Regions from separate parts of the Kitasatospora sp. NBC_00315 genome, predicted to be linked through region 1. Evidence: riboswitches for the same ligand, from Rfam matches in the RefSeq annotation. Region 1 holds a riboswitch; the other holds the start of a gene.

Region 1 (4,201 bases):
TGTAGAGCTTGCCGGAGAAGTTGATCTTCATGCCGTGGGTCAGGTGACCGCCGTGGGCCAGGCTCAGGCCCAGGATGGTGTCGCCCGGCTGGATCAGCGCGAACATCGCGGCGGCGTTGGCCTGCGCACCCGAGTGCGGCTGGACGTTGGCGTGCTCGGCGCCGAACAGGGCCTTCACCCGGTCGATGGCGATCTGCTCGGCCACGTCGACGTGCTCGCAGCCGCCGTAGTACCGGCGGCCGGGGTAGCCCTCGGCGTACTTGTTGGTCAGCACCGAGCCCTGGGCCTCCATGACCGCCACCGGGGCGAAGTTCTCGGAGGCGATCATTTCCAGGGTGGTCTGCTGGCGGTGCAGCTCGGCGTCGACCGCGGCGGCGATCTCCGGGTCGAGAGCGTGCAGGGACTGGTTGAGAACCGTCATCGTGGGATCTTCCCGTCATGGGGCAGCCGCGCGCCACGGATCGGCCGGGGAGGCGGCCTGGCGGCGGGCGGGAGCGGGCAAGGGACCGGGCGGGGGCGGCCGCCTCGCTGCGGCCGCCCCGTCGGGGTGGCTCAGCCGCCGGTGAGGGCGGTGTACTCGTCGGCGCTCAGCAGGTCGGCCGGCTCGCCGTCGAGCCGGACCTTGAACAGCCAGCCGCCCTCGAAGGGGGCGGAGTTCACCAGGGCCGGCTCGTCGATGACGGCCTGGTTGACCTCGGTGACCTCGCCGGTGGCGGGGGAGTAGAGGTCGCTGACCGACTTGGTGGATTCGAGCTCGCCACAGGTCTCACCTGCGGTGACGGCGTCGCCGACCTCGGGCAGCTGCACGTAGACGATGTCACCGAGGGCGTCGGCCGCGTGGGCGGTGATGCCGATGGTCGAGACACCGCCCTCGGCGGCGGTCAGCCACTCGTGCTCCTTGCTGAACTGCAGGTGCTGGGGGTTGCTCATGGCGTCATTCTCCAGGATGGGAAGCGGTCGGCGGAAAACGGGTGGCCGAAATGTCCGACGGGCGGACGTCGGGCAGGGGGCTCGCGGTGCGGGCGTCGGCTCAGCGGGCGCGCTTGTAGAACGGCAGGGCGACGACCTCGACGGGCTCGTGCTTGCCGCGCACGTCCACCGCGACGGTGCTGCCCGGCGTGGCGTGCGCGGCGTCCACGTACGCGATCGCGATGGGCCGGCCCAGCGTCGGGGACGGCGCGCCCGAGGTGATCAGGCCGATCGGGGCGCCCTCGGCGTCCACCACGGCGTACTCGGCCCGCGGCACGCGCCGGCCCTCGGAGACCAGGCCGACCAGCACCCGCGGCGGGTTGGCCCCGGCCTCGGCGGCCGCCCGCTCCAGCGCCTCACGGCCGACGAACGCCCCGCCGTTGGTGGTCTTGTCGAAGCGCACGACCCGGCCCAGGCCCGCGTCGAACGGGGTCAGGCCGGTGTTCAGCTCGTGGCCGTACAGCGGCATGCCCGCCTCCAGGCGCAGCGTGTCGCGGCAGGAGAGGCCGCAGGGGACCAGGCCGGCCTCCCGGCCCGCCTCGGTCAGCGCCGTCCACAGGTGCTCGGCGTCGGCGGGGGCCGAGAAGATCTCGAACCCGTCCTCGCCGGTGTAACCGGTGCGCGCGAGCCAGACCTGCTTGCCGGCCACGGTGGCGGGCAGCAGCGCGTAGTACTTGAGGCCGGGCAGGTCGGCGTCGGTGACCGAGGCCAGGATGCCGTTCGCCTCCGGGCCCTGGACGGCGATGAGCGCGTACGCGTCGCGGTCGTCGCGCACCACGGCGTCGAAGCCGGCGGCGCGGGCGGTCAGCTCGTCCAGCACCAGCTGGGCGTTGGAGGCGTTGGCCACCACGAGGTACTCGTCCTCGGCGGTGCGGTAGACGATCAGGTCGTCCAGGATGCCGCCGTCCTCGGCGCAGATCATCGTGTAGCGGGCGCGCAGCACGCCGAGCGCCGAGATGAAGCCGACCAGCGCGTGGTCGAGCAGCTCGCCGGCCTGCGGGCCGGTCACGGTGATCTCGCCCATGTGCGAGAGGTCGAACAGCCCGGCCTTCGTACGGACGGCGAGGTGCTCCTCGCGCTCGCTGCCGTAGCGCAGCGGCATGTCCCAGCCGGCGAAGTCGGTCATGGTGGCGCCGAGGGCGCGGTGCAGCGCGTCGAGCGCGGTGAGACGGGGGGACGACATGGCCTGTACTCCTTGGGCTTGGCACTCAGGTGTGCACACGCCGGACCGGCCCGGTGGGGCTCGACCTGCGCGCGGGCATGCGGCGGCTGGGTCTCCCCATCTGTCGTCACAACCTGAGAGCTTCACCGCGCGCTGCCCTGGGGACAGCATGGCGGCTTGCACCGTGGGTGGGCGCACGGCAGGGCCGTGGCCACTTTCCAGATGTGCCTCGCCCGTGCGGTAGGGGTGCCTGAGAGATTCCGGGGAGGACTTGCTCCTTCGGCGCCGGCCGCACCAGCTGGGCTGGCGCTCCGGACTCTCCCGCGCGGGTTCGAGCGGCCTGTATGGAGTTGGGCGCCCCGGCCGAATCGCGCACGAGGACGCGGACAGTGTCTCACAGGCTCGGCTCGCCTCCGGGGCTGTTCCTGTCTTGGGCTCGGCTCGCCTCCGGGGCGCTTTGGTCCGGCGCCGACGGTCGTCGCTCCCGCGGTCGCTTCGCTCCCTTCCTCGCTCTCTCCCTTTCGGCACCGGCGCGCCCCTTCGGCTCGCTCGCGGGCTGGAGGGGCCCTTTCGGCACCGGCGCGCCCCTTCGGCTCGCTCGCGGGCTGGTGGGGGCTCGGCTGGTCCGGGGGCGGGTCGGGCGGGGCCCTGCAGGGCTCGGCGTGGCCGGTGCGGGGGCGGTGTGGGCCGATAGGCTTGTGCGGCAGCGGCGAGAGATGGGGCGGTACAGGGGCTTATGGGGTACCCGGTGGAGGACACGCAGGGGTGGGGCAGTGCGGAGGCGGCGCCGGCCGGCGGCAGTTGGCCGGCGAACGAGTTGGAGCAGGTGCTCACCGCCGCGCTCGGTGATCCGGGTGCCACGCCCAGGGTGATCGAGGTGCTGGCGCGCAGCCAGGTCTGGGTGCCGCTGCCGGCCGGTGCGGACCCGCAGGGGCAGTCGCTGGACCTGCCGACCATCGAGCTGGCCGGTGCGCCGTACGTCCCGGTGTTCTCGTCCCAGGAGCAGTTCCTCCAGCACGCCCCGGGGCTGGCCTTCGCGGTCGCCCCGGTCTGGGAGTTCGCCCGGGGGATGCCGCTCGGGCTCGGCATCGCGGTGAACCCGCACGCGCCGGTGGGGATCCCGGTGCCGCCGGCGGGGGTGGCGGAGCTGCGGCGCGGGCCGCGCGAGGATCGTTGGGACGGCGGCGAGGACGCCGCGGCCGGTGGCCGGGTGGCGCTGCGCGAACCGTCGCCGCAGGAGGAGCCGTTCGGCTTCCTGGCCGCGGCGAGCGCCGAACTCTCTTCTCTGCCCGGTGTGCTGACGGCTCGTCGGGCGCTGGCCAGCGTGGAGGGGGAGCCGACCGTGCTGTTCGTCGGCGTCCAGCTCGACCCGGCCTGGCCGGCCGACCCGGCGGCGGTGAACGAGGCGCTCGGGCGGGCGCTGGGAACCGCTCCGCTGCCGGGGGGCGTCCACCTCGTGCTGCTCGACCTGGTGGACGACCCGGTGGTCGAGTGGCTGCTGAACCGGGTACAGCCGTTCCACGTACGGATGTGATCGGGCCGGCCGGGGCACGTCGGCATGGCGACTGTCCGCAGCGCCCCATAGGCTGCCTGCGGACATCCCGGGACGGACAACCCTGCCACAGTGGCGGCGGCAGACCAGGAAGAGGGCTCGAAGTGGGCGAGCGGGGCGAGCGCGCCGGCAGACGGTGCGCACTTCGCGCGGCGGCCGGCGAGGTGCGCACGGCGAAGGCGGCGGCGTGCACGGCAGTGCGCGCATACGCGCGCGCGGGGGTGCGCCGATGAGCGCGGGAGCGGCCGGCGCCGGTGCGCCGGGGCCCTGGGGTCCGCCCCCCGCCGCGCGTCCCGTCGCGGACCCGGGCGCGTTGGAGCGGGCACTGCGCGAGGTCGGGCCGGATCGCTTCGAGGCGTACGAGGTCCTGCTGCGCGCCCTGGCCGAGGGCCAGGTCTGGATGCTGCTCTGGCACGGTACGCCGGGCAGTCCCGACGCCCAGTACGGGAACATGGACGTCTCCGGGCACGGCTACGCGCCGGCCGTCACCTCGCCCGAGCAGCTCGCGGCGAGTGGCT
Region 2 (4,201 bases), 1.8 Mb from region 1:
CTTCAGGCCCTCGCCGCCCATCAGCCGGACGTACGCCCAGGAGATCGGCAGGATCGCCGCGGAGCCCCAGGGCGCGGCCGAGATCGGGCCGACGCCGGTGGCCGGTCCCGCCTCGCTCTGCAGCGGGTGGTTGGGCAGGTACGGCGCCAGGTGCGCGCGGACCGCCACCGGGCCGACGCCCGGGCCGCCGCCGCCGTGCGGGATGCAGAAGGTCTTGTGCAGGTTCAGGTGCGAGACGTCCGCGCCGAACTTGCCCGGCTTGGCCAGGCCCACCAGCGCGTTGAGGTTGGCGCCGTCCACGTACACCTGGCCGCCGGCCTCGTGCACCGCCGCGCAGATGTCGGTGATGGTCTCCTCGAACACGCCGTGCGTGGAGGGGTAGGTGACCATCAGGACGGCGAGCTGCTCACGGTGCTGCTCGATCTTGGCCCGCAGGTCGTCGACGTCCACGTCGCCGTCGGTCAGCGTCTTGACCACGACCACCCGCATGCCGGCCATCACGGCGGAGGCCGCGTTGGTGCCGTGCGCGGAGGACGGGATCAGGCAGACGTCACGCTGGGTGTCGCCGTTGGCGTGGTGGTACGCACGGACCGCCAGCAGGCCGGCCAGCTCGCCCTGCGAACCGGCGTTGGGCTGGATCGAGACGGCGTCGTAGCCGGTCACCTCGACCAGCTGCTGCTCCAGCTGGCGGATCAGGGTGAGGTAGCCCTGGGCCTGCTCGATCGGGGCGAAGGGGTGCAGCTGGCCGAACTCGGGCCAGGTCACCGCCTCCATCTCGGTCGTCGCGTTGAGCTTCATGGTGCAGGAACCCAGCGGGATCATGCCCCGGTCCAGCGCGTAGTCGCGGTCCGACAGCCGGCGCAGGTAGCGCAGCATGGCGGTCTCCGAGCGGTGGCTGTGGAACACCGGGTGGGTCAGGTAGTCGTCCTCGCGCAGCAGCGCGGCCGGCAGCGCGTCGGCCGTCTCGTCGACCGGGCCCACGGCCACGCCGAAGGCGGCCCAGACACCGGCCAGGTGCTCGCGGGTGGTGGTCTCGTCGCAGGAGACCGACACCAGGTCCTCGCCGTCCTGGTACACGTTGATGCCGTGGTCGCGCGCGGCGGCGGCCACCGAGGCGGCGCGGCCCGGCACCCGGGCGGTGACGGTGTCGAAGAACTCGCCGTGCAGCAGCTCCACGCCCCCGGCGCGCAGGCCGGCCGCGAGCGCGGCGGCGTAGCGGTGGGTGCGGCGGGCGATGTCCGCGAGACCGTCCGGGCCGTGGTAGACCGCGTACATCGAGGCCATCACGGCGAGCAGCACCTGCGCGGTGCAGATGTTGCTGGTGGCCTTCTCGCGGCGGATGTGCTGCTCGCGGGTCTGCAGCGCGAGCCGGTAGGCGCGGTTGCCGTCCGCGTCGACCGAGACCCCGACCAGGCGGCCGGGCAGCGAACGGGCGTACTCGGCGCGCACCGAGAGGTAGCCGGCGTGCGGGCCGCCGAAGCCCATCGGGACGCCGAAGCGCTGCGAGGTGCCGCAGGCGATGTCGGCGCCCAGCGAGCCGGGCGACCTGAGCAGGGTGAGCGCCAGCAGGTCGGCGGCCACGGCGACGACGGCGCCGAGGCCGTGGGCCTGCTCGATCACGGGCGCGAGGTCGCGCACGACACCGGAGGCGCCCGGGTACTGGAGCAGCAGGCCGAAGACGCCGCGCTCGGCGATCTCGGCCGGGATGCCCTCGGCGAGGTCGGCGACGACCACCTCGACGCCGGTCGGCTCCGCACGGGTCCGGATGACCGCGACGGTCTGCGGGAGCGTCTCGGCGTCGACCAGGAAGACGCCGCCCTTGACCTTGGTGACCCGGCGGGCCAGTGCCATCGCCTCGGCGGCGGCGGTGCCCTCGTCGAGCAGCGAGGAACCGGAGGTCGCCAGGCCCGTCAGGTCGGAGACCACGGTCTGGAAGTTGAGCAGAGCCTCCAGGCGGCCCTGCGAGATCTCCGGCTGGTAGGGCGTGTACGCCGTGTACCAGGCCGGGTTCTCCATGACGTTGCGCAGGATCACCGGCGGGGTGAAGGTGCCGTAGTAACCGAGGCCGATCATCGGCGTGAGGACCTGGTTGCGGGCGGCCAGCACGCGCAGTTCGGCGAGCACCTCGGCCTCGCTGTGGCCCGCCGGCAGGTCGAGGCCGTCGATGGATCGGATCGCCTCGGGCACGGCGGCGGCGGACAACTCGTCGAGGGAGCCGTAGCCCACCTGGGCGAGCATCTTCTCCTGCGCCGCGACGTCGGGGCCGATGTGGCGGTTCTCGAAGGGACTGGCCTGCTCGAGCTCGGCAAGGGTGGCGGAGCTGCGCGGGTGACCCGCGTTCGGCTGGGCGTTCATGGTGGTCGAGGCCTCCTGGTCACGGACCGGCGGGGGCGCGTACGCCGGTCGGCCGTGGCCGCTGCGGACAGCGGGCCGGCCCTGGCGAACGAACCCAACAGGCCTCCCCCTCTGTCATCGGGACCTGAGAGCTTCGCCCGCACGGGGGCGCGAAGGCACCCCGTCGGCTTGCACCGTCGGTGAGGGTGGTGGCCGTCGGCTCCCTCGCCGGCGGTCCTGCCCTGCTTTCCAGAGTGACCTATCCCACACGGTACGGATGCCTGAGAGATTCCGGGGAGGAGTTGCTCCTTCGGCGCCCCCACCACGGGTTTCGTGTGGCCGGGGACTCTCCCGAGCGGGCTCGGCGGTCGCGCCCAGGGTACCAGCGGGAGCCGGGCGCGACACGGGCCCCTGCCCGCGGACCCCGCGATTTCGGTCACCCCGGACGGCCGATCGGGTGGCACGAACGGCCGCGCTCCGCTCGCACCCGTCCGGTTCATGGCTTTTCGTATGAAGTGGCGGATGGGCAGAGCCCTCCAGCCCTACTCCTGCGGGAGTTCCGCAGGAGCATCGCACTGGAGGAACTGAGTGCAAACCGACATCGACCCCCGCGACCTCATCGGGCACCGGGCCGTCGACCGCAACGGCGACAAGATCGGCACCGTCGACGAGGTGTACCTGGACGACGCGACCGGCCAGCCCGAGTGGGCGGCCGTCCGGACGGGCATCTTCGGGCGGGACGCCTTCGTCCCGCTGACGACCAGCGAGTTCTCCGGTGACGAGTTGCGGGTCCCGTACGACAAGTCGCTGGTCAAGGAGTCGCCGGACTTCGGCGTGGGGCAGCACCTCTCCCCCGCCCAGGAACTTCAGCTGTACCGCTACTACGGCCTGGACACGCCCGTGGACGACCGGTCCGGCTCCGGGTCGGCCGGGGCCGACGGGCCGGGCGACGAACCGGCCGATCTGGACTTCGGCGCGGTGGCCCCGGCGGCGGCCGGCGGCGCGGCGGCCGGGGCGGCGACGGTCGCCACCGCCGCGGTCGCGAGCGAGCGGGCCGAGAAGCTGGAGAAGGTCGAGAGCAACGTCCGGCCCGTCACCGCGCAGGCACCCGCACCCGCACCGGTGTCGGCCGCCGCCGCTCCGGTGTCCGCCGCCGCCGCGAGCAGGACGGTCCCGGGCGAGGCCGTCCCGGCGGCCGCCGCACAGCCCGCCCGGTCGCCGGGCGAGACCACGGCCGGACAGGGCGCCGCCGACACGTCCCCGCACGGGCCGGTGGAGATCACCTGCCACGAGGAGCGGCTGGACATCAGCACCGAGTGGCAGGTGACGTACACCGCCAGGCTCCGCAAGTACGTGACGAGCGAGACGGTCGAGCGGCACGTGCCGGTGGTGCGCGAGCGGGTCCGGGTGGAGCGGGTGCCGGTCACCGAGGGCGAGCGGGACGCGCTGACCCAGGAGGAGATCGCGGAGGCCGTGGAGGAGGTGACGCTGCGCGAGGAGCGCCCGGTGGTGCGCAAGTACCTGGTGCCGATCGAGCGGGTGCGGCTGGTCGTCGAGCGGTACACCGACGACCACGTGGTCCGTGAGGAGCTGCACCGCGAGCACGTCGAGATCCACGACGACTCCGCGAACGCCGGCCAGGCCGCCCCCGGTGCGCCGGGGGCGTCGGGCACCGCCGCCCCGGCGGCCCCGGCGTCCACGACCGCCGGCCCGGCCTCGGGGGCGCCGTCCTCCCCCGCGCCCGGCGCGGCGACCACGGCCGTGACTCCCCCGCACCTCGGACAGAGCCGCCCCGAGCCCCTGCGCTCGATGGGCTGACCGTCCGGCACGGCACACGAGGACCCCGGGCCGGGCGGCCCGGGGTCCT

Evidence for each region. A riboswitch is a leader RNA that binds a small molecule or an ion and turns the genes downstream of it on or off. The one in region 1 is predicted to bind glycine.
Region 2: it holds a riboswitch for glycine, as region 1 does, so the genes downstream of both, gcvP (aminomethyl-transferring glycine dehydrogenase) here and gcvT (glycine cleavage system aminomethyltransferase GcvT) in region 1, are expected to answer to the same signal.

Annotation. Positions count from the first base shown of each region.
Region 1 is NZ_CP108025.1:2,995,678-2,999,878, reverse strand. It holds gene glyA (serine hydroxymethyltransferase) at 1-421, opposite strand, end outside; gene gcvH (glycine cleavage system protein GcvH) at 553-930, opposite strand; gene gcvT (glycine cleavage system aminomethyltransferase GcvT) at 1,031-2,152, opposite strand; glycine riboswitch at 2,360-2,465, opposite strand; gene OG823_RS11955 (enhanced serine sensitivity protein SseB) at 2,868-3,665, shown strand; gene OG823_RS11950 (enhanced serine sensitivity protein SseB C-terminal domain-containing protein) at 3,913-4,201, shown strand, end outside.
Region 2 is NZ_CP108025.1:1,205,456-1,209,656, forward strand. It holds gene gcvP (aminomethyl-transferring glycine dehydrogenase) at 1-2,355, opposite strand, end outside; glycine riboswitch at 2,594-2,698, opposite strand; gene OG823_RS05090 (PRC and DUF2382 domain-containing protein) at 2,923-4,152, shown strand.